2 regions of the Bilifractor sp. LCP21S3_F8 genome follow, and region 2 is predicted to be linked to the other one. Evidence: riboswitches for the same ligand, from Rfam matches in the RefSeq annotation. Region 2 holds a riboswitch; the other holds the start of a gene.
What was found. A riboswitch is a leader RNA that binds a small molecule or an ion and turns the genes downstream of it on or off. The one in region 2 is predicted to bind cobalamin.
Positions count from the first base shown of each region.

Region 1 (7,369 bases), on a different contig from region 2:
ATCGCGGAGATGACAGTAATATTCAGGCTTTTAACAATATCCAAAAGCTCCAGTTGATAGGTAATGTCCAGATGGTTGGTCGGCTCGTCCAGGATGAGGCACGGCGTTTTCTGCGCCAGTGCCCTGGCAAGAATCACTCTCTGCTGTTCTCCTCCAGAAAGAGTGGAAAAACTTCTGTCCGCCATAGAAAGCATATTTACCTTTTCTAACGCTTCCCTCACAATCCGATAATCCTCCGCGTTATCTCTCTCAAAGGCAGATTTATGCGGTGCTCTTCCCATCAGGACTACCTGCGTGACAGAAAAATCAAAGTTATAATAATTATGCTGTGCCACCACAGCCATTTCACGGGCAGACTGTTTATAGGACAGGTGCGCGATATCCTTCTGATTGATATAAACAGCCCCCTGATCTGGTTTCAAAACCCGGTAAATACATTTCAGCAGAGTAGATTTTCCGCTTCCGTTGGGTCCGATCAGTCCGATGAACTCCTGGTTTTCCGCTTTAAAACTGACAGAACTAAGGATTTCTCTGACTCCGTAGGAAAGCCCGATATCTTTTACGCTTACATCCATTACTGACTGCCTCCAAAACCATAGGATTTGCTCGCCATCAGATAAATAAAGCACGGCGCTCCGATCATGGAAATCAATATTCCAATCGGCATTTCAGAATTTGGAAGGATCACCCGGCATGCCACATCTGCCCAGATCAGAAAAACAGCGCCGACCAGTGCCGTCACCGGAATCAGTCTCCTGTGGTCTGTGCCGAAAAACATCCGTACCACATGTGGTACAATCAATCCCACAAACCCGATGGTTCCCGCGGAATACACCGCAATACCTATCATCAGAGAAGCCAGAACCATATACCAGCTCCGGATTTTCTGAAGATTTGTTCCAAGAGTAATCGACGTCTCGTCTCCCAGAAGCATCAGATTCAGATTTCTGGATTGTGTCCAGAATACAATGACTCCGGCAAGCACAATCGGAAGAATCCCGGGTACATCAGACCAGCTGGCGCCTCCCAGACTTCCCATCATCCAGAACGTAATTTGTGCCGTAGCATCCTTGTTATTAGCAAGATAGATAAAAAAGCTGGAGAAGGCGGAGCAGACTGCACTGACTGCCATACCGGCCAGAATCATTTTCCCTGCATTGGACGGACCGCCTGTATTCGCGATAAATAAAACGGCAAAAGAAGTCAGCATGGCTCCTAAAAAAGCCATAGCTCCTACCGCTCCGGCTCCGAAAAAAGATCCGGCTCCAAAAAGGATTGCCAGCGTGGCTCCCATCTCAGCGCCTGAGGATATACCAAGCACATAGGGATCCGCCAGGGGATTTTTTACAATCGCCTGCATGACCGCGCCACAGACAGAAAGCGCCATCCCCACGGCAATGGCAAGCATGACGCGGGGAAAGCGGATCAGCCATACAACATCGTGAACGGCTCCTGTATGGTAGGCATCAAATTTCCGGATGTGAAAAAGCTCCCGTAATACCACCTTATATACATCGGCAACTGAAATATCGGCATTACCGAAAGTAATGGATATCAGGACAGAAGCGGCCAGCAGCACGGCAAGAATAAGAACCGTCATTCCATATGCCGCAGCTGAAACCGGATGCTGTTCTGTATCTCTTTTTTTTCTCTTACGCACGTTCCTGTCACCTGCTTAAAAACTGAATCCGGCATCGGGATAAAGGCCCTTGGCAAAGGTTTCAATTCCATCCTGTGTCCTGGTTGCCGCAGCGTACATCTCGCTCAGCATTATCGGAACAACCCGTCCATTCTTCACCGCGGACAGGCTCTGAAAAGTCTTATCATCATTGAAGACCGCCAGCTTCTCATCCTGGATTGTCTGCGGATCATCTCCGGAATATGGCATATACACAACAAAAATAACATCCGGATCGGCTGCGATGATATCTTCCTTTCCCACTTCAGATGCATCCGGATTTGCCAGCTCTGCCCCCAGCTGCGTCACCATGTCGCCTCCAAGCGAATCCGCCCCGTAATTGGTGAATGTATCGTCATTGGATTCCAGAATCATAACCGAAGGCTTTTCCTGCTGGCTCCCTGCCTGAGCAAGCACATCTGCTATTGTACTTTTCATTTTATTAACGATAGCTTCTGCCCTGTCCTGAACATCAAAAATAATTCCAAGGTTGAGGATGTCCTGATACTCATTTTCCAGTGTCCGGGGGCTGTCATTACGGGCAGTATTGGAATTGATGTAAACATTGGTTCCCTTGTTGATCCAGTCCATCGTATCGCCCAGTGTTTTTTCCTGGAACAGAGACCCCCAGGACAAAATCATATCCGGTTCCAGCATCGTAACCGTTTCTTTGGAAGGAGTGAACTCATCCAGGTAATTCAGACTGTCAAAGGCGGCTTTCATGCTGTCCGGAACGGCATTGTCCAGTCCCGCAGCCGCTACGATGTGATCCTGAAGTCCCAGAGCAAGCAGTGTTTCTATACTGCCCTGATAGACGGCCAGAACCTTCTCCGGTGCTTTCTCGTAGGTGGTTTCGATCGCCTTTCCGTCCGAACCATATGTCTTAATTGTTACAGGATACTGCGTGTGTTTGGATGTTGCTTCCGCAGAAGATGACGTAACAACGGTCTCCTGTTCCGATACCTGGGATCCGGAAACAGCGTTTTCTGAAGATCCTACCTCCTGTTCCTTGGAAGCTGAAGTGACATTCGCTGCCACAGAAGAGGATGCGGCACTTTGTCCGGAATCTCCCGAAGAGGAGCCTCCTCCGCATCCGGCAATCCCTAATGCCAGACCGGATGACAGCATGACAGCCACAATCTGTTTCCATACTTTGTTTTTCATTTCCTTGATTCCTTTCTAACTGGAAATATGATGATTTGATTGAAGAGTATAATTACGGCATAAAAAAAACCGTTTTCCAACGAAAACGGCACAAAACAGCAATCAAAAACAAACCGGATTCTCTGCCCCGGTGTTTTGTCTCACAAGTTCTTTTTGTAATAACATTATCTGCCGTAACCGTTATTTACAAACTGCAAGCAGGCTTCCTGACTTATGGCCATATTCTGTACCGCCTTCCCAGGCACCCGGCCCAGTGGCATTCTGGCACAAAAAACCAATTACAGTTGCGGGACAGTACAGGATTCTCACCTGTTTTCCTTTTCGGAATTCTCCGCACTTGCAGTCGCTAATGGAAAACATTCTAACATATTCCAGTGAACGCAACAAGTATTTTCAAGAAAACCAACATCTCACTTCAGATTGTAATCATTTTCCCGGATTTCTTCGCGGCTCACCACACGGCTACAAATGTAAGGTCACTTCATATTATCAAAAATCACGAGAATGCAGCGGCATCACATGCAATCAATCATCTTCGTCACCTTCACCGAATCCATAGTTAAGAAACTCATTATATCTGGCGTTGGCTGTCTCCGCCTCTTTCTTCGCGATCCACCGCTCACGGTCGCTCATGATTGCCAGCATCTCATCAGCGATTTCCTCCGCTGTCCGCGGCTTTGCGGCATACAGATATGCCGTCATGCGGCGCATGGTCTTTTCCGATCCGAGATTCTTCGCGATTGCCTTGCCGAATTCTTCCGGGTAGCCCATATGGATGATTGTCTCAAGCAGCTCGCGATAAGCCGCTTTCCATGATTCCGGCGCACTCATATAATAACCCCCGCGAGATGGTCGCACTCATGCTGGATGATCTGTGCCGTCCATCCGGAACAGCTCTGACGGCGCCTCTTCCAGCTGCTGTCATAGTATTCGACTTCGATATTCTGATACCGCGTGGTCTTCCGGACACCGGGCAGTGACAGACAGCCTTCTTCCGTCTCATACGGTGTGTCTTTTTTCACAATGACAGGGTTATACATCACGACATTCATGAAGCCCATGTTGACAATGATGATTCTTTTCTTTACACCAATCATATTTGCCGCCATGCCGACGCAGTGATCCTGGTTCGCCTGCAGGGTATCCATGAGATCCTGTCCGACGGACAGATCCTGCCTCGTTGCTGCCTCAGATTTCTGTCCGAGGAAAAATACATCTTTAACTATCGGTCTAATCATTCAACATCTCCCGTACTGTAATATAATTGTTATTAAAAATTATTTTTTAATTGTAACGTATTATGGGTTAAAAGCCAAATATTCTCCTGCATATATAATTCTTCTTGCATCAATTGTCAGGCAGTAACGGCAGACACATACGTTCTCAACGCAAAATATGATATCAAACGAGATAAAACACGCTGCGCGAGTTTATCTCGCTATCGCGACGCTCGCGTAATAAAGAGGCTCGGACAGCGCAAGTACTTGCTGTCCGAGCCTCTGGCTTCTTTCTGTTATCTCTGTATTTTTTATTCTTTTTGCCGGAAACGGAACAGTTCAACAGCAAAAGCATTGATACTGAAAGGGCCGGGTCTCTATTACAAATCGAAGTACCTCTCCGCATTCCGGAAGCAAATACCTTCTACAATGGACAAAAGGGCCTTTTCATCATTTGGAAACTCGCCGTTTTCCACCCAGCCGCCGATCAGATCGCAGAGGATGCGTCGAAAGTACTCGTGCCGGGCGTAGCTGAGGAAGCTGCGCGAGTCAGTCAGCATACCGATGAATCCCGCAAGATAGCCGTCTGCGGCGAGAGTCGTAAGCTGATTGATCATGCCCTGCTTATGGTCGTTGAACCACCAGGCGCTTCCGTTCTGGACCTTGCTGACACCCCCGCTTGTCTGAAAGGCGCCCATTACAGTCACAAGGGCGGCATTGTCGTTGGGATTGAGAGAATACAGGATCGTTCTGGGCAGTTCCCCTGTATCGTCCAGTGCACCAAGAAAGGCCGCGAGTTCCTTGATAGACGGCGCATCGCCGATCGAATCGATGCCTGCGTCAGGGCCGAGGACACGAAACACCCGATTTAAGAAAACGGTCTATGCTCGCCTCATCTACCAGAAGTCGCGGCAGACCGAAGATGTCCCAGGGCGGATCATCCATATGAACGGCCATTTGCATCGACATGGAATCTCCTCCTTATTTTTGAAGACACACGTATTCGATACCACTTTATATTTCACCGGACAGTCTCGTTTCCTTGTATGCTCTTAACGCCATACAGGCCGCAGCCAAACCGGGCAATCCGTTGCTTATACAGTTTGTAGAATGATTTATCGAATGGACGTTTACTTTCTATAAGACCCCAGGAAGGCGAGGCTCTCCTTTGGCGTGCGCGTCTGTGTGGTGCGGTCGACGGCGATCAGTCCGAAGGTCATGGAAAATCCCTTCTGCCACTCGAAATTATCCAGCAGGCTCCAGTACATATAGCCCTTGAGGGGGATGCCGTCTTTGACGCAGCTCTCAACACCCGCAAGCGCCCGACGGATAAATTCCACCCGGCGCGAATCGTCCGAGACAGCAACCCCGTTCTCCGTGACGATCAGATCCCCTTTAAAGTCCTCGGCAACACGACGGATCACATGCTCCAGAGCCTCGGGATAGAACTCGTAGTCCATCTGGGTCAGTTCTGCTCCCTCGGGGCAGGGCAGCTGTCCGGCGGGACCGTACTGCGTGCGGGTATAATTCTGCACGCCGAGAAAGTCGTCGTCTGCGATAAACGGCAGGTAGTGCCTGAACTCCTCGTCCCAGGCAGCCTCGGCATAGCTCTCCCCTCCCGGCATCGCCTGCAGATCATGCAGGGAGAGCGTAATGCCCACCCTGATGTCGGGGTACAGAGCCTTAATAGCTTCCTTCGCCGCCTGATGCGCGCGAAAGACCAGTGCGTCGCCCTCGGGCGTGCGGGAGCTTACAAAGATCTGAGGCTGTGGCGTTCCGAAAGCCTGGTTGTTCTCGATGGCGGCGAATTTCATGTTCTCCATCATTTTCTTAAAGTTCATGCCTACTTGTACGGTACCTTCAGCTTTCTTCGCGCCAGAGTCCGCGCTCTTCGCCGCTTGCTCGGCCATCAGGCGGAAGCGCCTGGAGATCGCCGCTAACTGCAGGCCCATGTTAGCCTCGTTGATCGTACAGATGTAGTTCAGCTCCGCGCCGAGCTTTTCGGTAACGTAAGCGGCGTATCGGCGGAAGTACCCGATAGTGCTCTCCGCTTCCCAGCCGCCCTTGCGGATCAGCCATGCAGGGGAGGTGAAGTGCATCAGCGTCACAATGGGTTCTATGCCGTTCGCCCGACAGCAGCGGATCACGTCACGGTAGTGCTCAATCTCCCGCTCATCGAACTGCCCTTCCTCGGGCTCAATGCGTGCCCACTCAACAGAGAAGCGGTAGGCATTCAGCCCGGCTGCTGCCATCAGCTTTATATCTTCTTCATAACGGTGGTAATGGTCACAGGCTTCGCCGCTGGGCTCGATGAAGCTGCTGTGCGGCAGATGCTCCTGAATCCAATAGTCGCTGTTTCTGTTGTTGCCCTCAACCTGATGGGCAGCGGTCGCTGCGCCGATCAGAAATCCCTTCGTAAATGCCATTTTCTTCCCCCCCCCTTACAGTTTCACACACTTGCCCCTAGTGATACCGTTTTCGTTAAAAGCATCCACACGAACATAGTATTCACGGCCCTTGATCAGCGCACCGACACGCTGCGAGCCGGCCTTGAAAATCATATAGCTGTGATATAACTTCTCCGGCGAGGAACCGAAGAGGATGTTGTATCCCAAAGTGTCCATCTGTTCCCTGATCTGTACCACCATGTCCAGATCGCCCGTTCGCGCAGCAGAAAAGACCGGCTCGGCTGGCTTTTCGCCATCCCCCAGGCCAAAGACACGAAGACCGGAGACGCACGGCGCCTGCTCAAAGGGCACAGCCATATCGCTCAGGCGTAGATACCGGACATCAATACCTTCCTCGCGTATGATCAGATCATGGGGAAGATCGGTTTCGGTGTCGGACTTGTCCTCGATGACAAACCATTTTTCCCCATCAACGCTCCCCTCCAGCTTCCACTGCGTAATGCGCTCCGCTTCATCGATGTAGCGCGCCTGCGAGCCGGGACGGATCTCTCCCGGACAGGGAGTGTCGATCCTGTCATCAGCAAAGTTTACCTGCACGGCGTGCACCTTGAATTGCTTCCCGAGATCGACGCACAGCCACTCGTTGCGGCTGTTGCCTGCTGCCCGCCACCAGGTCTGCACGTTCTCTTCCGTTGCCATCGAAGGTTCGTGGCCAGGGACAAAGGAAGAAGCGGTCGCTGCCTTTCCCACACTCAGCAGCATCCAGGCCGGATCGCGCCAGGGATCGCCTTCAAGCGCCATCGGCCAGTCGCCGTAACGCTGGTTGCAGAAGAGTTCGCCATCATTATCAAACCCCGCGGGCCATAGACCCACGCGGCGCTCAAAGTCATGGTTCACCGAGA
Region 1 covers NZ_JBQKIK010000017.1:16,155-23,523, reverse strand. The annotation lists gene ACTQ3A_RS08915 (ABC transporter ATP-binding protein) at 1-575, opposite strand, end outside; gene ACTQ3A_RS08910 (FecCD family ABC transporter permease) at 575-1,660, opposite strand; gene ACTQ3A_RS08905 (ABC transporter substrate-binding protein) at 1,676-2,842, opposite strand; cobalamin riboswitch at 3,022-3,198, opposite strand; gene ACTQ3A_RS08900 (hypothetical protein) at 3,368-3,673, opposite strand; gene ACTQ3A_RS08895 (peptide deformylase) at 3,670-4,080, opposite strand; partial or broken gene ACTQ3A_RS08890 (glucuronate isomerase) at 4,440-4,925, opposite strand; partial or broken gene ACTQ3A_RS08885 (mannonate dehydratase) at 4,927-5,016, opposite strand; gene ACTQ3A_RS08880 (glycoside hydrolase family 1 protein) at 5,190-6,485, opposite strand; gene ACTQ3A_RS08875 (family 43 glycosylhydrolase) at 6,501-7,369, opposite strand, start outside.
Region 1: linked by a shared signal. The riboswitch ahead of ACTQ3A_RS08905 (ABC transporter substrate-binding protein) and the one ahead of ACTQ3A_RS05585 (FecCD family ABC transporter permease) in region 2 are both predicted to bind cobalamin.

Region 2 (7,369 bases):
TCTACAATATCAGCAATAATGCCTCACTGCAATTTGCGAAAACCCTTGACCATACGCTGCGGAACATCTTCCAGCTGTACGAGGGATTTTATCTGATTGATCGTGGATCAGAAGAGGTGAAAATTCTCCGGTCCAGCCATCCGGAGATAAAATCTCGGGATGGCTTTTCTTCGATAACAGCGTTTGTCCGGTACTTCAGGGATGAATTGATCTATCCGGACGACAGAGATCGTTTTCTTGCTTTTGTTCAGGCTGAGAATGCTGAGACGGAAGGTGGAAGTACAGATAAGGGGATCAGGGCAGAGATACTGCGTGTGCGGACCGCTGACGGGACATACAGGTGGGCGGTGTTTGAAGCGCTGGTGCTCTATAAGAGTAATGCAAAAAATCTTCTTCTCTGTGAGCGGGAGGATATATGGGAGAGGAAAAGAGATAGGGATGCTCTTCTTCCTGAATTTTGTCAGTCGTTCGGAGTGCCGGGATACGGCACAGATCCGACGGAGGAGGTGAAGGATGGGGATCTGTTCCGGACACTCTGCGATGCATCTCCTTATGAATTCTTCTGGATGGACAGACAGAGAAAGCTTTTGGGCGCAAGCAGAGAATTTGTCAGGAGAATCGGGCTTTCCGACGAGAAGGACTATCTTGGCAAGACAGAATCAGAACTGGGATGGCATATCGATTCTGCCGCAGCGGAGCTGGAGGAGAAAAAAGTTCTGGAGATGGGCGTCAGGTCGACATCGGCCAATGAGCTGGTACTGACCGGAGGCAGACTCGACGGAATCGAGATTACCCGTGTTCCCTGGTACCATGAAAAGGAAATCGTGGGAATGATGGGAATGATCAGCGGTGATCGGGCAGAGGACAGAAAGAAGGAGGTGCGCCTGGGATTTGTCGACCGCGACACAGAGCTATTGAGTTTTCGCGGCGCGATAGAAGCCGGATTGATATATGCGGATCAGTATCGGCTGAAAAAAATCGATTATACAGGACTTTTAATTGATGTTGCCGCATATGCCGAGGCGATGCGGGAAAGCACCGAGAAGGCAAAGGTGATTCTGACCGAAATATCTGCGACACTGAAAAAACTGATGAATCCGGAATGGGCGATCGCGCGGATCGGGCTGTGCTGTTTTCTGTGCTTCTGCCGCAGGGATCATGCCGGAGATGTTGAAGAGAAGATTGACAGGGTATCCGGAATGCTTCCGACGCTTTGGAGAAAGCTCGGAATTCAGGCTGATCCCGTTCTGGCGCATGCGATTGTCTACGGGTCGGAGGTAACGAGCCTGGACGAGATGTTCATGCTGCTGATCCGGAGGATCAGCAGCACGGAGAAGGCGGCTCATGGGGAGAGCCCATATGTCGGGGATTACATTGACCTGAGACGTGAGGTGTTCGACAGCCTGACGGAACATGTCATTGTCAGTGATCCCAGAACATACGAGCTTGTATATATGAATCGTTCTGCCCGAAGGGATTTTGGAATAAAACCGGATGGCAGCCTGAACGGGTGCCGCTGTTATGAGGTGCTGGAAGGTCAGGATGTTCCCTGCGGCGACTGTCCGAATCTGTTGCTGCGGAAGGATTGTGCGTATGAGGCATCACACCTGAACCGGAGAAGGGGAGCAAAAGTACTGATTCGTTCTGCTCTGACAACATGGGAGAACCGGACGCTGAGGCTGACGGTCGAATTTGATATCAACAAGTATCTGCATGCAATAGCAAGGGATCACGAGCTGATCTATCAGGAGATGCGGGCAAATGAGGCAATTTCTCTTGGTATGGCGGAAGAGGATCCCGGAACAGGAATTGAGAAGACGATTGCATGTATCTCTGAAAATATGAGACCGGAGCGCTTCCTGATCTTTGAGGAACGTGATGACAATACAGTTAGTGCCACCTATGAATGGACGGCACCCGGTGTCTTCTCTCTGAAGGAGGAACTCCAGAGCATTCCTCTCTCGGAATTGCGGGCGCTATATATGCGGTTTGCGACAGAACATGTGGTGATGGTCAGTGATATGGATGCCTTTCAGAAGGAAAATCCCGATTTTTCCATGCGAATCCATGATGTTCGGAGCTTTATCTCCGGGCAGCTGAAGATCTTGAATCAGACAGAGGGCTTTACGATGGTTATCAATCCGGCGGCGGACACCTTCCGTAACACCAGCGTGCTGCTTTCCACGCTGACGGATTTCATAGCAATTATGATTCGAAACAGGAACAGCGTGCATCAGCTGGAGAAACAAAGCATGATTGACCAGATGACAGGTGCCGGAAACCGGAGGGCTCTTGAGCGGCAGATCCGCGAGTGGAAGGGTGACGGTCTGCTTGGAGTGATTTCCGTTGACCTGAACGGACTGAAGAACACAAACGATACGGCGGGACATCATGCCGGCGATGTGCTGATTTGCGAAACAGCCCGGGTTCTTCAGGAATGCGCAGGTGAAAAGTATGTGTTTCGCACGGGCGGGGATGAATTTATCGTTCTGACAGAAGATCTGGAGGAGAGAGATATCAGCCTGCTGATACGGCATATGCGTGAGAATGCAGAAAATAATGGAATCAGTATGGCAATTGGGTTTGCGGCATGCCGGGGGAAGGTTACGGACTTTGACGCGCTGCTCACCAGGGCGGATTTCAATATGTATAAGGATAAGGGACACAGTTTCCGCAGAAGAAGGGATGATTGAAGGACTGAAGGAAGTCTTATATCCGCAGTGCGGTATATTTGACACTTTTCAGCCGGTATCGTATAATCGTTGCAGATAATTGAAGAGGGGGCCTTTCAGTGCATCTGGTCTTCTTTGCCTGCCTGGCAGCAGGAGTGCAGAAGATCTGTATGAGAATAGAGAATCAGGTGAAATTCCTGAGCGATCCGGTCACTGTGAGCAGCGAACCATTCCGTTATGTCATTGTGTCCTAGAGCATGAGAAGACAGGAACCGGTGCTTGAGCTGTCAGCCAGGAGAACTGCTGAGAGGTTTTGTAGATATGCTTCCGAAGAAAGCAGATTCTGATGGCTTGGGTGTTTTGCCGGATTTCCGGCGGAACCGATTAATACAGGTTATTTTTTCAGGACGAATGCTTCGGCATTCGTCCCTTTTCATGTATAAGATCATTGAAGTTGAAAGGCATACTTGCGAATGATGAGTGACAATGAAATCAGCAGCTATCACGCTGAGAATCTGAAAAGGAGAATGCGATACACAGCGGTCTTTGCCGTTCTGGCAGCTGCGTTTCTGATCGTGACCGTGGTCAATATCAATACCGGCAATGTCGATATTCCGATTAATAAAATTTTGAGAGCTGTTTTTCTCCGAATCGGCTCAAGGGATGATATGAATATCATCTGGAAGATCCGTCTGCCGCGGATTCTGATGGCGGCTATTCTCGGAGGAGCGCTCTCTCTGTCCGGATTTCTGCTGCAGACATTTTTTGAGAATCCAATCGCGGGTCCTTTTGTGCTCGGAATATCTTCCGGCGCAAAACTGATTGTCGCGTTTCTCATGATTCTTGTGGTGGCCAGGCACGGAGCGGTGTCCTCCTGGGCCATGATCCTTGCCGCGTTCGCGGGGTCTCTTGTGTCAACCGGCTTTATCCTGCTGGTCTCCCGGAGCGTGCGGAATATGTCGGCGTTGCTGGTTGCCGGAATCATGATCGGGTATATCTGTACTGCGCTGACGAATCTTCTCGTTACATTTGCCAGTGATTCGGATATCGCCAACCTTCACAACTGGTCTCAGGGAAGCTTCTCTGGTATGACCTGGGACAATGTCCTGGTGGGCGGAATCATCATCGGAGCTGCGTCTGTCCTGGTATTCCTGCTCGCGAAGCCGATCGGTGCCTTTCAGCTTGGTGAGGCCTACGCGCAGAGCATGGGAGTTAATGTAAAGCAGTTCCGTGTGGCCCTCATCCTGCTGTCCAGCATCCTCTCTGCAACGGTGACGGCATTTGCCGGTCCGATTTCTTTCGTGGGAATCGCGGTGCCCTTCCTGATCAAGCGTGCGCTGAATACGGCAAATCCGGTCGTGGTCATCCCGGCCACTTTCCTTGGAGGCGCCGTCTTCTGCATGATCTGTGATCTGATCGCAAGGGTCGCATTTGCGCCGACTGAACTGGAAATCAGCACGGTGACCTCGATTTTCGGAGCACCGGTCGTGATCTTTATGCTGATACGGCGGCAGAAGGGAAGAAGATAAATGGAGAAGGTACAGAGCGAGGAAAAATATTATCTCCACCTGGAGGGTCTGTCGGTCGGGTATAACGGGAAGCCGGTGATCCGCGATATTGAGATCGGAATCCGGCGCGGTGAGATTGTTACACTGATCGGACCGAACGGCGCGGGAAAATCTACAATATTGAAAAGCATCACGAGACAGCTTTCTCTTGTGGAGGGAGAGGTTGTTTTTGATCTGAAGAATTTGTCGGATTATTCGTTCCGAGAATTGTCTTCGCGTATGGCTGTTGTTCTGACGGACCGTCTGCATCCGGAGCTTATGACCTGCCACGATGTGGTCGCGACCGGAAGATATCCATATACGGGGCGGTTGGGACGGCTGACGGAAGAGGATGAACGGAAGGTAGATGATGCGATGAAGGCGGTTCAGGCGCAGGAGATTGGCAACCGCGACTTTAACGCGATCAGTGACGGGCAGAAGCAGCGGGTGCTGCTCGCGAGGGCGATCTGCCAGGAACCGGATATCATCATCCTGGATGAGCCGACGAGCTTCCTGGATATCAAGCATAAGCTGAAGCTTCTGTCGATTCTCCGGGATATGGCGAAGCAGAAGAATATAACAGTTGTGATGTCGCTGCATGAGATCGATCTGGCGATGAAGATTTCTGACCGGATAATCTGCGTTCACGGCGATAAGATCTTCCGGAGCGGAACGCCGGAGAGCATTTTTCACGAGGACACGATCCGTGAGCTGTATGAAATTGACAACGGCTTTTTTGATCCGATGTTCGGAAGTATCGAGCTTCCGAAGGTCGAGGGAAATCCGGAAGTACTGGTACTGTCATCCTGTGGAACGGGGATACCGGTGTACCGCAGGCTGCAGAAAGAGAAAACGCCTTTTGCGGCGGCAATCCTGTACACGAATGATGTCGACTACCGGTTGGCGCGTCTTCTTGCTTCGCAGGTAATCACCGAAAAGCCCTTTCATGAGATTTCGGACCGCGCTGTCGCCGAGGCGCTGGAGGCGGTAAGAAACTGCGCAAGGATCATCGATGCCGGTGTGACAATCGGTCCGGGAAACCGGAGAATGCAGGAGATTCTCGATGCGGCATATGAAAGTGGAAAATGTGTGAAGTACAGGGCTTCAGATACATAGGAACATGGTTTCAGATACATAAGGGTATGTCTTCAGATACATGAATGTATGTCTTTAAATACATGACGATAGGGTTTCAGACACAGGAGTGTATGGCTCTTTTTATGACAGGAGGGAAATAAAATGAAACAGAGAACAGCAGCAATCTTATGTGCAGCAGTTATGGGAGCGTCGCTTCTGGCCGGATGCGGGACGGGAACGGGAAATTCGGCTTCTGGGACATCTTCTGCAGCGCAGATTCAGTCACAGTCAGGGGCGGAAGAGACTGCAGCCTCGTCCGGCGTTTCCACTGCATCGTCCGCGGCCGTAAGCACATCTTCATCCGATGCTGCCGGACAGTCATCGGAGACCGTTGCCGGTAGTGTTTCAACGTCTTCAACAGCTTCTGCGGGAGCAGAGGTGCCGGCTGACGGAACCTACACGGCCGAATTCACATCCGACAGTCCGATGTTTAAGGTGAATGAGGCAAACGACGGCAAGGGAACCTTGACGGTGAAGGACGGGAAAATGGTCATTCACGTAAGCCTGACCTCCGAAAATATTGTGAACCTGTTTGCCGGGACAAAGGAAGATGCTCAGAAGGACGGCGCAGAGCTTCTTCAGCCGACCGTAGATACGGTCACATACAGTGACGGAACGACAGAGGATGTGTATGGGTTTGATATTCCGGTTCCGGCACTTGACAAAGAATTTCCCGTTGCTCTGATTGGCAAAAAGGGAAAATGGTACGATCATATGGTCACCGTTACCAATCCCGTTCCAAAGGCATGACTTGTGCTTTCACTCCATTGATGTCTGGGACATGTTGAATGAACAGGGATTTTTTGCTGAGATGAACCGGAAAGCGGTTTCGGAAAAGGTTGAAAAAGAGATTTAAAAAGAGATTTAAAAAGAGGAGTAAAAAGAGGACCGCCGCACTAAGCATATTGCGTTAGTGCGGCGGTCCTCTTTTACGCGAACAGTGAGCCGCAGCCGAATGCGAAGTATTCGTGTGCGGCGAGCGTCGCGATAGCGAGATAAAACTCGCGCAGCGTGTTTTATCTCGTTTTGATAGCGGATGGGGCAGCGGGATAACACCGGAAAACGTATCCTATCTCCCGTTGGGCAGTCCGAAGAAAAAATTATTTCCGGAAGCTAAGTTTATAGGTAGTTGTGGACTCATACTTCTGACCGGCCGGGAGAATGGGACTTGCGAAGCCGTCGATGTTGATGCTGTTCGGAAAATACTGTGTTTCGAGCGCAAATCCGCATCTTCGGTCGTAGATATGTCCGGACTTTGCTGTGTGGCGCGTGACATAATTTGCCGTGTAGAGCTGCATGCCGGGAAGATCGGAGTATACATCCAGCTGAAGGCCGGTGACGGAGGAGAAGACCTCTGCCATTTTCCGCGTCTCGCCCTTGTCCATGGCAAAGACAAAGTTGTGGTCATAACCGTTACCGAAGCGCAGCTGTTCATCATCTGCCTCGATATCGGCACCGATGGACTTTCCGTTCCGGAAATCAAAGGGTGTTCCATCTACATCAAGGAGTCTGCCTGTCGGAATGGTTCCGGCGTCGATCTCCGTGATTTTGTCTGAGAACAGCTTCAGATTGTGATCCAGAATGTCTCCGTTTCCCTCGCCGTTCAGATTAAAATAAGAATGATTTGTCATGTTGCAGAGGGTGTCCTGATCAGAAATCCCTTCATAATGGATAGAGAGACAGCCATCCTTGTCAAGCTGATAGGTCACGGTTGCGGAAAAGGCGCCCGGATATCCCTGATCGCCATCAGGAGTGTCAAGTGTCAGAGAAATTGAAGCACCGTCCGCAGCGATGCCCTGCGTCTTCCACATTCTTTTATAGTAGAAATCGGGACCGCTGTGCAGGTTGTTCTCACCGTCGTTTTTTGCCAGGTGGTATGTCGTACCGTTCAGTACAAACTGTGCGCCACCGATCCGGTTGGCATTCCTCCCGACGGTTGCACCGAAGCAGGCATCGCTCTTCTCATAATCAGAAGCATGGTCATATCCGAGGACGATATCTACAGGAGTCCCA
Region 2 covers NZ_JBQKIK010000008.1:20,586-27,954, forward strand. The annotation lists gene ACTQ3A_RS05580 (EAL domain-containing protein) at 1-2,693, shown strand, start outside; cobalamin riboswitch at 2,806-2,991, shown strand; gene ACTQ3A_RS05585 (FecCD family ABC transporter permease) at 3,149-4,201, shown strand; gene ACTQ3A_RS05590 (ABC transporter ATP-binding protein) at 4,202-5,335, shown strand; gene ACTQ3A_RS05595 (hypothetical protein) at 5,459-6,106, shown strand; gene ACTQ3A_RS05600 (aldose epimerase family protein) at 6,457-7,369, opposite strand, start outside.